DNA from 2 places in the Siminovitchia sp. FSL H7-0308 genome. Region 2 is predicted to be linked to the other one. Evidence: riboswitches for the same ligand, from Rfam matches in the RefSeq annotation. Region 2 holds a riboswitch; the other holds the start of a gene.
What was found. Region 2 has a riboswitch for cobalamin ahead of MHB50_RS08655 (ribonucleoside-diphosphate reductase subunit alpha). Riboswitches for the same ligand answer to the same signal wherever they lie in the genome.
Positions count from the first base shown of each region.

Region 1 (4,324 bases), 1.7 Mb from region 2:
TTTTTTTTGAAAATGAGCCATTTGGCGCACTTCCGAAACGGCTAGGCCTCCATCAACAACCAAGCAACCAATGAGTCGTAAAAACACAGATAAAAAACCTCTCCGGAAGATCAGGGGGAGGATGATTCTTCCGATAGATGACCAAGACCAAACAGGCTGTTCAGGTTCGGGTAGCGCTGGCGAACAAGGGAATTGCCGGATCAATCAAGGAAACTTGCTGCTGGATGCCATTTGCGCCCTAGAGGACACCCAGGAGATTTCCGTTTACTGAACGAAAGGGTGAAAAGCTGGAAGGAATGACCGATACAGTCCATGGGTTTATTGTTCTATTTGGCAAGTGAAAAAATGTATGAACTGGCAATGTAACATCCATGCGACTTGCCAACAGTCTTGCGAATGCAATAAAGATTTTCGATAACAGAAGGTCGGTCAAAAGCAATAAGTGAGCATGATGACGAACCGGTCGCTTCCAGCTTTCGTTAAAACCGGGTCTCCAAAGCTTTCGATCCAAATAGGTATCCAAGACCGAGAAAAGAAGAAAAGCATAAGTGTGAACCAATCCATGAACCAGAGCATCAGCTGTATTTATTTGGCATACCACTAGAAATCTATAAGCGTGGTTAGTGAGTGTGGTTTTTAAAGATGATAAAGCACCAACAGCTCTGCCCATGTTTTCTGGTACACATTGTGGAGCGGAAATGCATCTTGGGCACTATAAAGGGCTGGCCCTGGAAAAAACAGTTTATGCGCTATAACAACCCTTTTATCAAACCTCCAATCCATTCTATTATCCGGAAACGGATGTTCACCGCTTGAAGGTCGCGGTGACTTAATTGTGTCGATTGCATGATGTCTTCGGCAATTATTTTTTTGACATGGGCAATAAATTCATGGTCGTATATAAAGCAATTGATTTCCTTATTTAACAATAAGCTTCGATAGTCGAAATTGGCTGTGCCGATGTCACAAACAGCATCATCAAACAAGAGAACTTTCGCATGGAAAAATCCTTCTTTGTATTGATATACGGTGCCTCCTTTGGCCAGTATCTTCCGCAGGTAGGGAAATGATGCTTCTTTGACGATGGGATGGTCGGACATTCTTGGTACAAGAATCGTCACTTTTACATTGTTTTCCAAAGCTTTTTCAAGAGAAGCCATGACTTTTTTCGGTGGAATGAAGTAAGGGGTGCCAATGAAAATGCTGTTAGTAGCCTTTTCAATATGGCGGATGATTTCCTCTTCTGCACCAACCCCTTCTGTTGGGAAAAAGCGATGGGTAATAGGCCCTTCAGCGAGCGAAGGGAATAAAGCTTGTTCATCGAAATCTGTTACCCCCGTCGCTCGTTTCCAATCCCGCAAAAAAACGCTCTGTAAATCGGCTGTCCCCGTTCCTTCAATGCGCAAGTGATAGTCCCGCCAAGGAGAAAGAAGTGAATCAAGGTCAATGTACTCTTCTCCAATATTATAGCCCCCCACATAACCGATCTTTCCATCAATCACAGTGATTTTCCGGTGGTTGCGGCGTTGGAGGGTAAAAAAGAGAAACGGCAGGCGAGGGGTGTTGCAATAATGCACTTCGACCCCGTTCCTCCGGGCTTTTTGGATGAGTTGTTTGGACACCGTTCTTGATCCAAACCAATCGAGCAGCAGCCGGACTTTGACACCACTTTTTGCACGGTCCATCAAAATGTCGAAAAACAGCTTGCCAAACGAGTCGTTTCTTACTATGTAAAATAATACGTGAATGCTTGATCGGGCGTTATAGAGGTCATCAAAATACTGGATAAACAAGTCAGTTCCCCGGACAAGCAGTGTGATGTCGCTTTTTCTCAAGGGGGATTGCGGCGGTTTGCCTCTTTTTCGGGCAATAAAGCGGCCGATATAATAGTCGGTCATGCAAAATGAGACTAAAATGATAACAATTGCTGTAAAGCAGGCAAGCCACTTCAATGAGAACCCCCCTCCTGTCCATGAATATATGCCCGTTTAGTATTCCCATTTTGGAAAAGGAAAAAGCTGTGAAACGAAAGTTTTTCATGTATAATATCTGTATAACTCCATATGTTTAGGCAATCGGTGGCTTTTTGTTGAAAATCTGTTTCGGAACATTCAGTAAAAAGCTGAAAAGGGAAGTTGGTGCAAATCCAACGCGGTCCCGCCACTGTAAAATGGGAGCGTCCTGAGATAACCCACTGTGTTTTGGTACGGGAAGGGGCAGGAAGCGATGATCATAAGCCAGGAGACCTGCCGATTTCACCTCTACAAGTCAACCTGCGAGGATGGGGAGATGAAGCTCGGATAAATAAAGTATGATTTTATCTGGCACTGGTTGTGTTTTCCTGAACATCTCTGCATGGAGGTGTTTTTTATTTTTAAAAAGAAATGGGGATGGATTTGGTGAAAAGAATACATATGTTATTAGCCGCGCTTTTCCTTGTGGCCGGGCTGTTGGCTGGCTGCGGAAGCAAAGATGAACCAAAGAATGAAAGCGTGGAACCTAAGACGACGGATGAAGCCAAGGAAACGGGTTTTCCGATAACGATTAAAGATGGAGTGGACAAAGAAGTCACGATTGAAAAGAAACCGGAAAGAATCGTTTCGCTGATTCCGAGCAATACGGAAATTGTGTATGCAATCGGTGCAGGCAATGAAGTGGTGGGTGTTAATGAGAACGACGATTATCCTGAGGAAGCGGCGAAAAAAGAAAAGGTTGCCGGAATGGAGTTAAATGTGGAAAAAATCATTTCTCTCGAACCGGATCTTGTTCTTGCCCATGGATCAGGAATGGACGTATGGGAAGGCGGATTAAAGCAGCTTGAGGAAAGCGGTGTGACAGTTCTTGTTGTACATAACGCGCAGAGCTTTAGTGATACGTATGAAACGATTGAGATGATTGGGAAAGCCACGGGACATGAAAAAGAAGCAGAAGAAGTCGTACAAGAAATGAAATCCAAACTGGAAGAAATCAAGGAAAAAGCAGAGAAGATTCAAGAAGAAGAGAAGAAGTCGGTTTTTGTCGAGCTCTCCCCTCCTCCCGAAATGTATGCAGCCGGGAAAAACACCTTTATGGATGAAATGCTGGCTATTATTAACGCGAAAAACGCTGTGGAAGAAGAAGGGTGGCCAAAAATGAATGAAGAGGCCATTATTGCGATGAATCCCGATGTGATCATCGTCAATTATAGTTATGTGGAAAATGCTACCGATGCAGTAATGGCACGCACTGGCTGGCAAGATATGAACGCGGTAAAGGAAGAACGGGTCATTGCGGTCAACGAAGATTTGGTGAGCCGATCCGGCCCACGTTTGGCTGAAGGAGTAGAGGAGCTTGCAAAGGCTGTTTATCCGGATGTTTTCAAAGAATAATCCTTTTTTTCCCTATATCATTGCGATCGGGCTGTTGATTGCCGTAATGCTTGTCAGTATCTCGACGGGTTCCGTAAAGGTGCCCATACTGGATGTTGCACGCATTATTGGCAGTGAAGCTTTTTACCTTCCGATCGAATTTCCCTCTGATCCCATGTATACGAATATTGTCATGAATATTCGTTTGCCCCGCGTCGTGCTTGCCGGACTGGTGGGAGCGGCTTTGGCGATTGCCGGAGCTGCTTTTCAAGGGCTGTTGCGCAATCCACTGGCGGACCCTTATACGCTCGGTGTTTCATCGGGCGCTTCAGTTGGCGCGGTCATTACACTTTTTTATCAATTGTCCCTGCCTTTGGTTGGAATGTATACACTGCCGCTATTAAGCATTGTTTGCGCATTTATTACCGTCATTTTGGTACTTTCTTTTGCGCGCAGCATTGACAGAACGATGAAAGTGGAAACGATCATATTGACGGGGATTATTTTTAGCTCTTTCCTTGGCGCCTTTATCTCGTTGATGATTGCTTTATCCGGAGAGGAGCTGCGCCAAATCATCGGCTGGCTTTTGGGAAGCGTCTCGATGAGGGGCTGGAGCTTTGTGAAAATTATTTTGCCGTTTTTACTGGTCGGCAGCCTTATTCTTTTTTGGAACGCGCGTGAACTGAATGCGATCGCTTTTGGAGAAGAACGGGCCAAACATCTTGGCGTCAACGTAGGCCCAAGAAAGGTGGCCGTCTTGGCGTCCAGCTCTGTCCTGACAGGGGCGGCTGTCGCAGTGTCGGGAACGATCGGTTTTGTGGGTCTTGTCATTCCCCATCTGGTGAGAATTGTCTGGGGGCCGGACCATAAACACTTGCTTCCGCTTTCTGTTTTGGCGGGAGCGTCTTTCCTCATCTTGGCAGATCTTGTGGCTAGAACGATCATCGATCCTGCCGAGCTTCCGATCGGAGTGATTA
Region 1 covers NZ_CP150282.1:85,439-89,762, forward strand. The annotation lists gene MHB50_RS00415 (hypothetical protein) at 122-271, shown strand; gene cls (cardiolipin synthase) at 750-1,952, opposite strand; cobalamin riboswitch at 2,061-2,269, shown strand; gene MHB50_RS00425 (ABC transporter substrate-binding protein) at 2,400-3,368, shown strand; gene MHB50_RS00430 (iron chelate uptake ABC transporter family permease subunit) at 3,331-4,324, shown strand, end outside.
Region 1: another riboswitch for cobalamin. It lies ahead of MHB50_RS00425 (ABC transporter substrate-binding protein); the one in region 2 lies ahead of MHB50_RS08655 (ribonucleoside-diphosphate reductase subunit alpha).

Region 2 (4,324 bases):
TAAAAAGGCTTGAAAATGGGATCGATGCTGGCTGTTGAGCCTGCAATAACGGATGTGCTGGAGTTGGGTGCAACTGCCATTAAATACCCGTTTCTTATCCCGGCGGTTTGAACTGCTTCCATGACCTCTTTCCACTCGTCTGATCTGTCACCGGCCAGATAGCCCCGTTTCTGAAAATAAGTTCCTGTTTCCCAATCACTGCCTTGGAACAGAGGGTAGGGCCCTTTTTCTTTTGCCAGCTCGACACTCGCGCGAATGGCCAGCAAGGCGATTTTTTCATATAATTGGTCTGCAAGCTCCACGGCCGTTTTTGATTCCCACTCAATGCCGTTTAAGGCCAATAAATGATGCCAGCCAAATGTTCCCAGTCCGATAGCCCGATATTTTTGATTGGTGATGACAGCCTGTTTAACGTCAATGGTGTTTAAATCAATGACATTATCCAACATTCGGATTTGGATGGGGATCAATCGTTCCAGTACATCGTGCGGGCCATCTATTTTTTGAACCGCTTTGGCCAAATTAATGGATGAAAGATTGCAAACGACAAAATCACCAGGTTTTTTATAAGTAATGATCGTGTCTCCATCTATTGTTTCATCAAATTGCACAGTGGGGGACATGTTTTGCATAATTTCGGTACATAAATTACTTGAATAAATCATTCCCGCATGCTTGTTCGGATTCATGCGATTCACTTCATCCCTGTAAAACATGAACGGTGTTCCTGTTTCCAACTGGGATTTCATGATTCTAATCATGATTTGAATTGCCGGAACCCGCGTTTTAGTCAAAGTCTCGTTTTGAATACATGCTTCATATTTTTCTCTGAAAGTGCCCGCGCCTTTTTCTTCGTCATAAAAGTCTTCCAGCGAAAAGCCCATGACTTGTCTCACTTCATGCGGGTCAAACAAATACCAGTCACCGCGTCGTTCCACTTGCTCCATAAAGAGATCGGGAATACATACACCCGTAAAAATATCATGCGCCCGCTGACGGTCGTCGCCATTGTTCAGTTTTAAATCGAGAAAAGAAAGAATATCCGCATGCCACACATCAAGATAAACAGCAACAGCGCCTTTTCTCCTTCCGAGCTGATCAACACTAACTGCTGTATTGTTCAACTGTTTAATCCAGGGAAGAACCCCGGATGACGCGTGTTTGAATCCTTTTATGGAGCTTCCACGGCTTCTGACTTTCCCCATATAGACCCCGATGCCTCCGCCGTCTTTGGAAAGCCTGGCAACATCTGTGTTGCTGTTGTAAATGCCGATCAGCGAATCTTCCACCGTGTCGATGAAGCAGCTCGAAAGTTGGCCATGCGCAAGTCCGGCATTGGCAAGAGTAGGAGTGGCGACTGTCATGTACAAGTTCGACAACGCCCAATAACTTTCCTGAATCCACTCTTTTCTTTTTTCCTTTGCCTCATCCTGCATTAAATGCATGGCGATGATCATCCAGCGTTCTTGCGGCAATTCATAAACATTTTTTTCATGATCCGTTGCCAGGTAACGCGTCGCCAATGTATGAAGTCCTATGTAATCAAATAACAAGTCACGCTCCGGATCAATGATTTGTTCCAGCTCCCGAATCTCTTTTTCACTGTATTTTTCAAGTAAACGAGTCGAGTAAATTCCGAAATCAGTTAATTGCTTGATTAATTGATAGAAATCCCCGTATTTTTGTTTTTTGTCATAGGAGCGGTTGATACTGGCCTGTTTGTACAAGTTTGCGAGGTAGATTTTTGCGGCAGTGTATGTCCAATCCGGGTTGGCTTCATCCGTATTTTCCAAAGCGGCTTGAATGAGAAGGCCCGTTATATGATCTTTATGATATTCATTTTTAGATTCTATCACCCGGACAACCTTATCGATGTATGCGGGACAGTTTAAGTCCGCGACCCTTTCTATAAAACGCGATAATCTCTTTCGATCAAATGGCTGCTTTTGAGATTCTTTTTCAGCAATAATGGTTGTCATTTTCTCACCTTTTCTTCATTTTTTAAAAATAGAAAAACCCGCTCCGGGAAGAGAGCGGATCAAACGATAGGAGAAAAAAGCGCACGAAAAATGACGGTTTCCACTATCGTTTCATCTTCTCAATCCCCGAAGAATTGAAACTGTGACAAAAAAGGCAGGTCTCCTGACTTATGCATCGTCCTACTTGGTCACCTTCCCGTTTAAAAAACAGTGGTATTGCCGTTCGTACGCATTTACAGTTGCGGGGACAGTTCCGGCTTTTCACCGGATTCCCTTTTAAGCCCTTTTGGGCGCCTTCTTTGTTGTGTCACTATATATTGTGTTTTATTTAATTTCTACACCTAAATATTGTATCTACTAAAATATAACATGGCCAAAACCAATTGACAAGCAAAATATCGTTTTCCGGTTGAATAAACGAAATGCAACATTCAAACATGAAAAACGGAGACAAACTGTATGTGATCAAGTCGGCGAGAACACAAACAATCGTACCACAAACAAACACGCCTTTAAACATCTGGCCGCTTTTGGGAAATATCTGCCCTTCCTAACGGAGGAAAACACAAGACGCGTTTCTCCTTGAGCGCGGCGTTGTTAAGGGTATTTTCCCAAGACAGCCATTGAAATATGAAGAAAAACCGAAGCATATGCCCCAAGCTTAAACATATAAAGTGATCGAATTCATCAAGCTTACCGAGAGAAAGAGCCTGTAACTCAATGGTTACCTGATGCTATTTGTTATAGCGTTTTTTTATGTATACAACAATGCTAAAAACGAATGGGTCGGCCGCAAAAACATTTGGATCACACTCCGACTTATTCCGATACGGTGGTGAAAAAATGAATTTCTTTTACCAATATTTTTAGTTTATTAAGATTGATGGGGAAAACCAGCGGTTGCCGAAAAGACAGGGTTCGAATTTTTGCTCGTGATCATTATAGTAACAACAATCATAGCCGGGAACAGGAACGACATTCCTCTAACGAATTTGAGAATCTGACACGCCACACGCATGTGACATGTTTGTCACATGCTTTTATCATTTGTTCGTCGAATCGAAGGAAAAAGATATCCAATCCTTTTATGATCAATATATCAAGTAAAGGATTGAACATAATTGAGTATTCTTGAAGCGCAAAAAATTTATAAAAGTTACGGAAATAAATTTAACAGGCAGGAAGTTTTAAAAGGAATAGATATTCAAGTGGAAAAAGGAGATTTTGTCAGTATCTTGGGCGCGTAAGGCTCGGGAAAAACGACATTGCTTAACGCCCTTTCTTCCATTGACAAAGTGAGTGAGGGGACGATCAAAATTGATGGAAAAGACATCGTCGGCATGAAGGAAAAGCAACTTGCCGAATTCCGCAAGCATCACCTCGGCTTCATTTACCAGGAATATAATTTGCTGGATACGTTAACTGTCAAAGAAAATATCTTGCTGCCTTTGTCCATCAGTAGGGCTCCTACTGAATGTTAGTTGAACCAATCGTTTTCCCAAGATGTTTGAGGGAGAATTTACTCATCAAGCTCCTACTGAATGTTAGTTGAACCAATCGGGCATTTAGGTGCCGTTTTCTCCCACTTAAACCTTTTGTATCAACTCATCAAGTCTTGAAGTGAGAGTCTTACGGCACCTTATATGCGGGATAAAGTTGCTTTGGAAGTATCCCGCGTTTGACTTCTCTCCTTAAACAGCGGCTTATGGTCTTGAGTAAAATGGCAATTTAACAACATTACTGTTTTTCATTTTATTTGCCAAATATAATTGAAAAGCAAACGTAAAAAAGGTATTCTAGTAAATCGGGGATGGTGAGATGTGATGGAAATAAATATAATGGAAACTATTAAATATATCGTGCTGGGGTTGATTCAGGGAATTACCGAGCCAATCCCGATTTCATCCAGCGGGCATTTGGTGCTTGCCCAGCACTTTTTAGGAATTTCCACAAAAAAGTTGACATTTGAATTGCTTGTAAATGCAGGTTCTTTGATTGCCGTTTTAATTATATATCGTAACGATATTATTCGTCTTGCGACGAACGGCTTTTCTTACATATTGCATCGAAACGAAGAGGCGAGGGATGATTTTCGCTTCATTGTCTATTTAATAATCGCCACGATTCCGGCCGGAGTCATCGGTGTTCTGTTCAATGACATGATTTCGGAAACGCTAAAAGGAGTACATATTACTGCCGTTACCTTGCTTATAACGGGTGTAGCGTTGTTTTTAATCCGAAATTTAAAAGGAAGAAAACAGGATGGAGATCTGACACTCAAGGACGCTATTGTGGTCGGCTTTGCACAGGTGGTAGCTTTAATACCGGGAATCAGCCGCTCAGGA
Region 2 covers NZ_CP150282.1:1,811,838-1,816,161, forward strand. The annotation lists gene MHB50_RS08655 (ribonucleoside-diphosphate reductase subunit alpha) at 1-1,979, opposite strand, end outside; cobalamin riboswitch at 2,115-2,292, opposite strand; partial or broken gene MHB50_RS08660 (ATP-binding cassette domain-containing protein) at 3,101-3,439, shown strand; gene MHB50_RS08665 (undecaprenyl-diphosphate phosphatase) at 3,803-4,324, shown strand, end outside.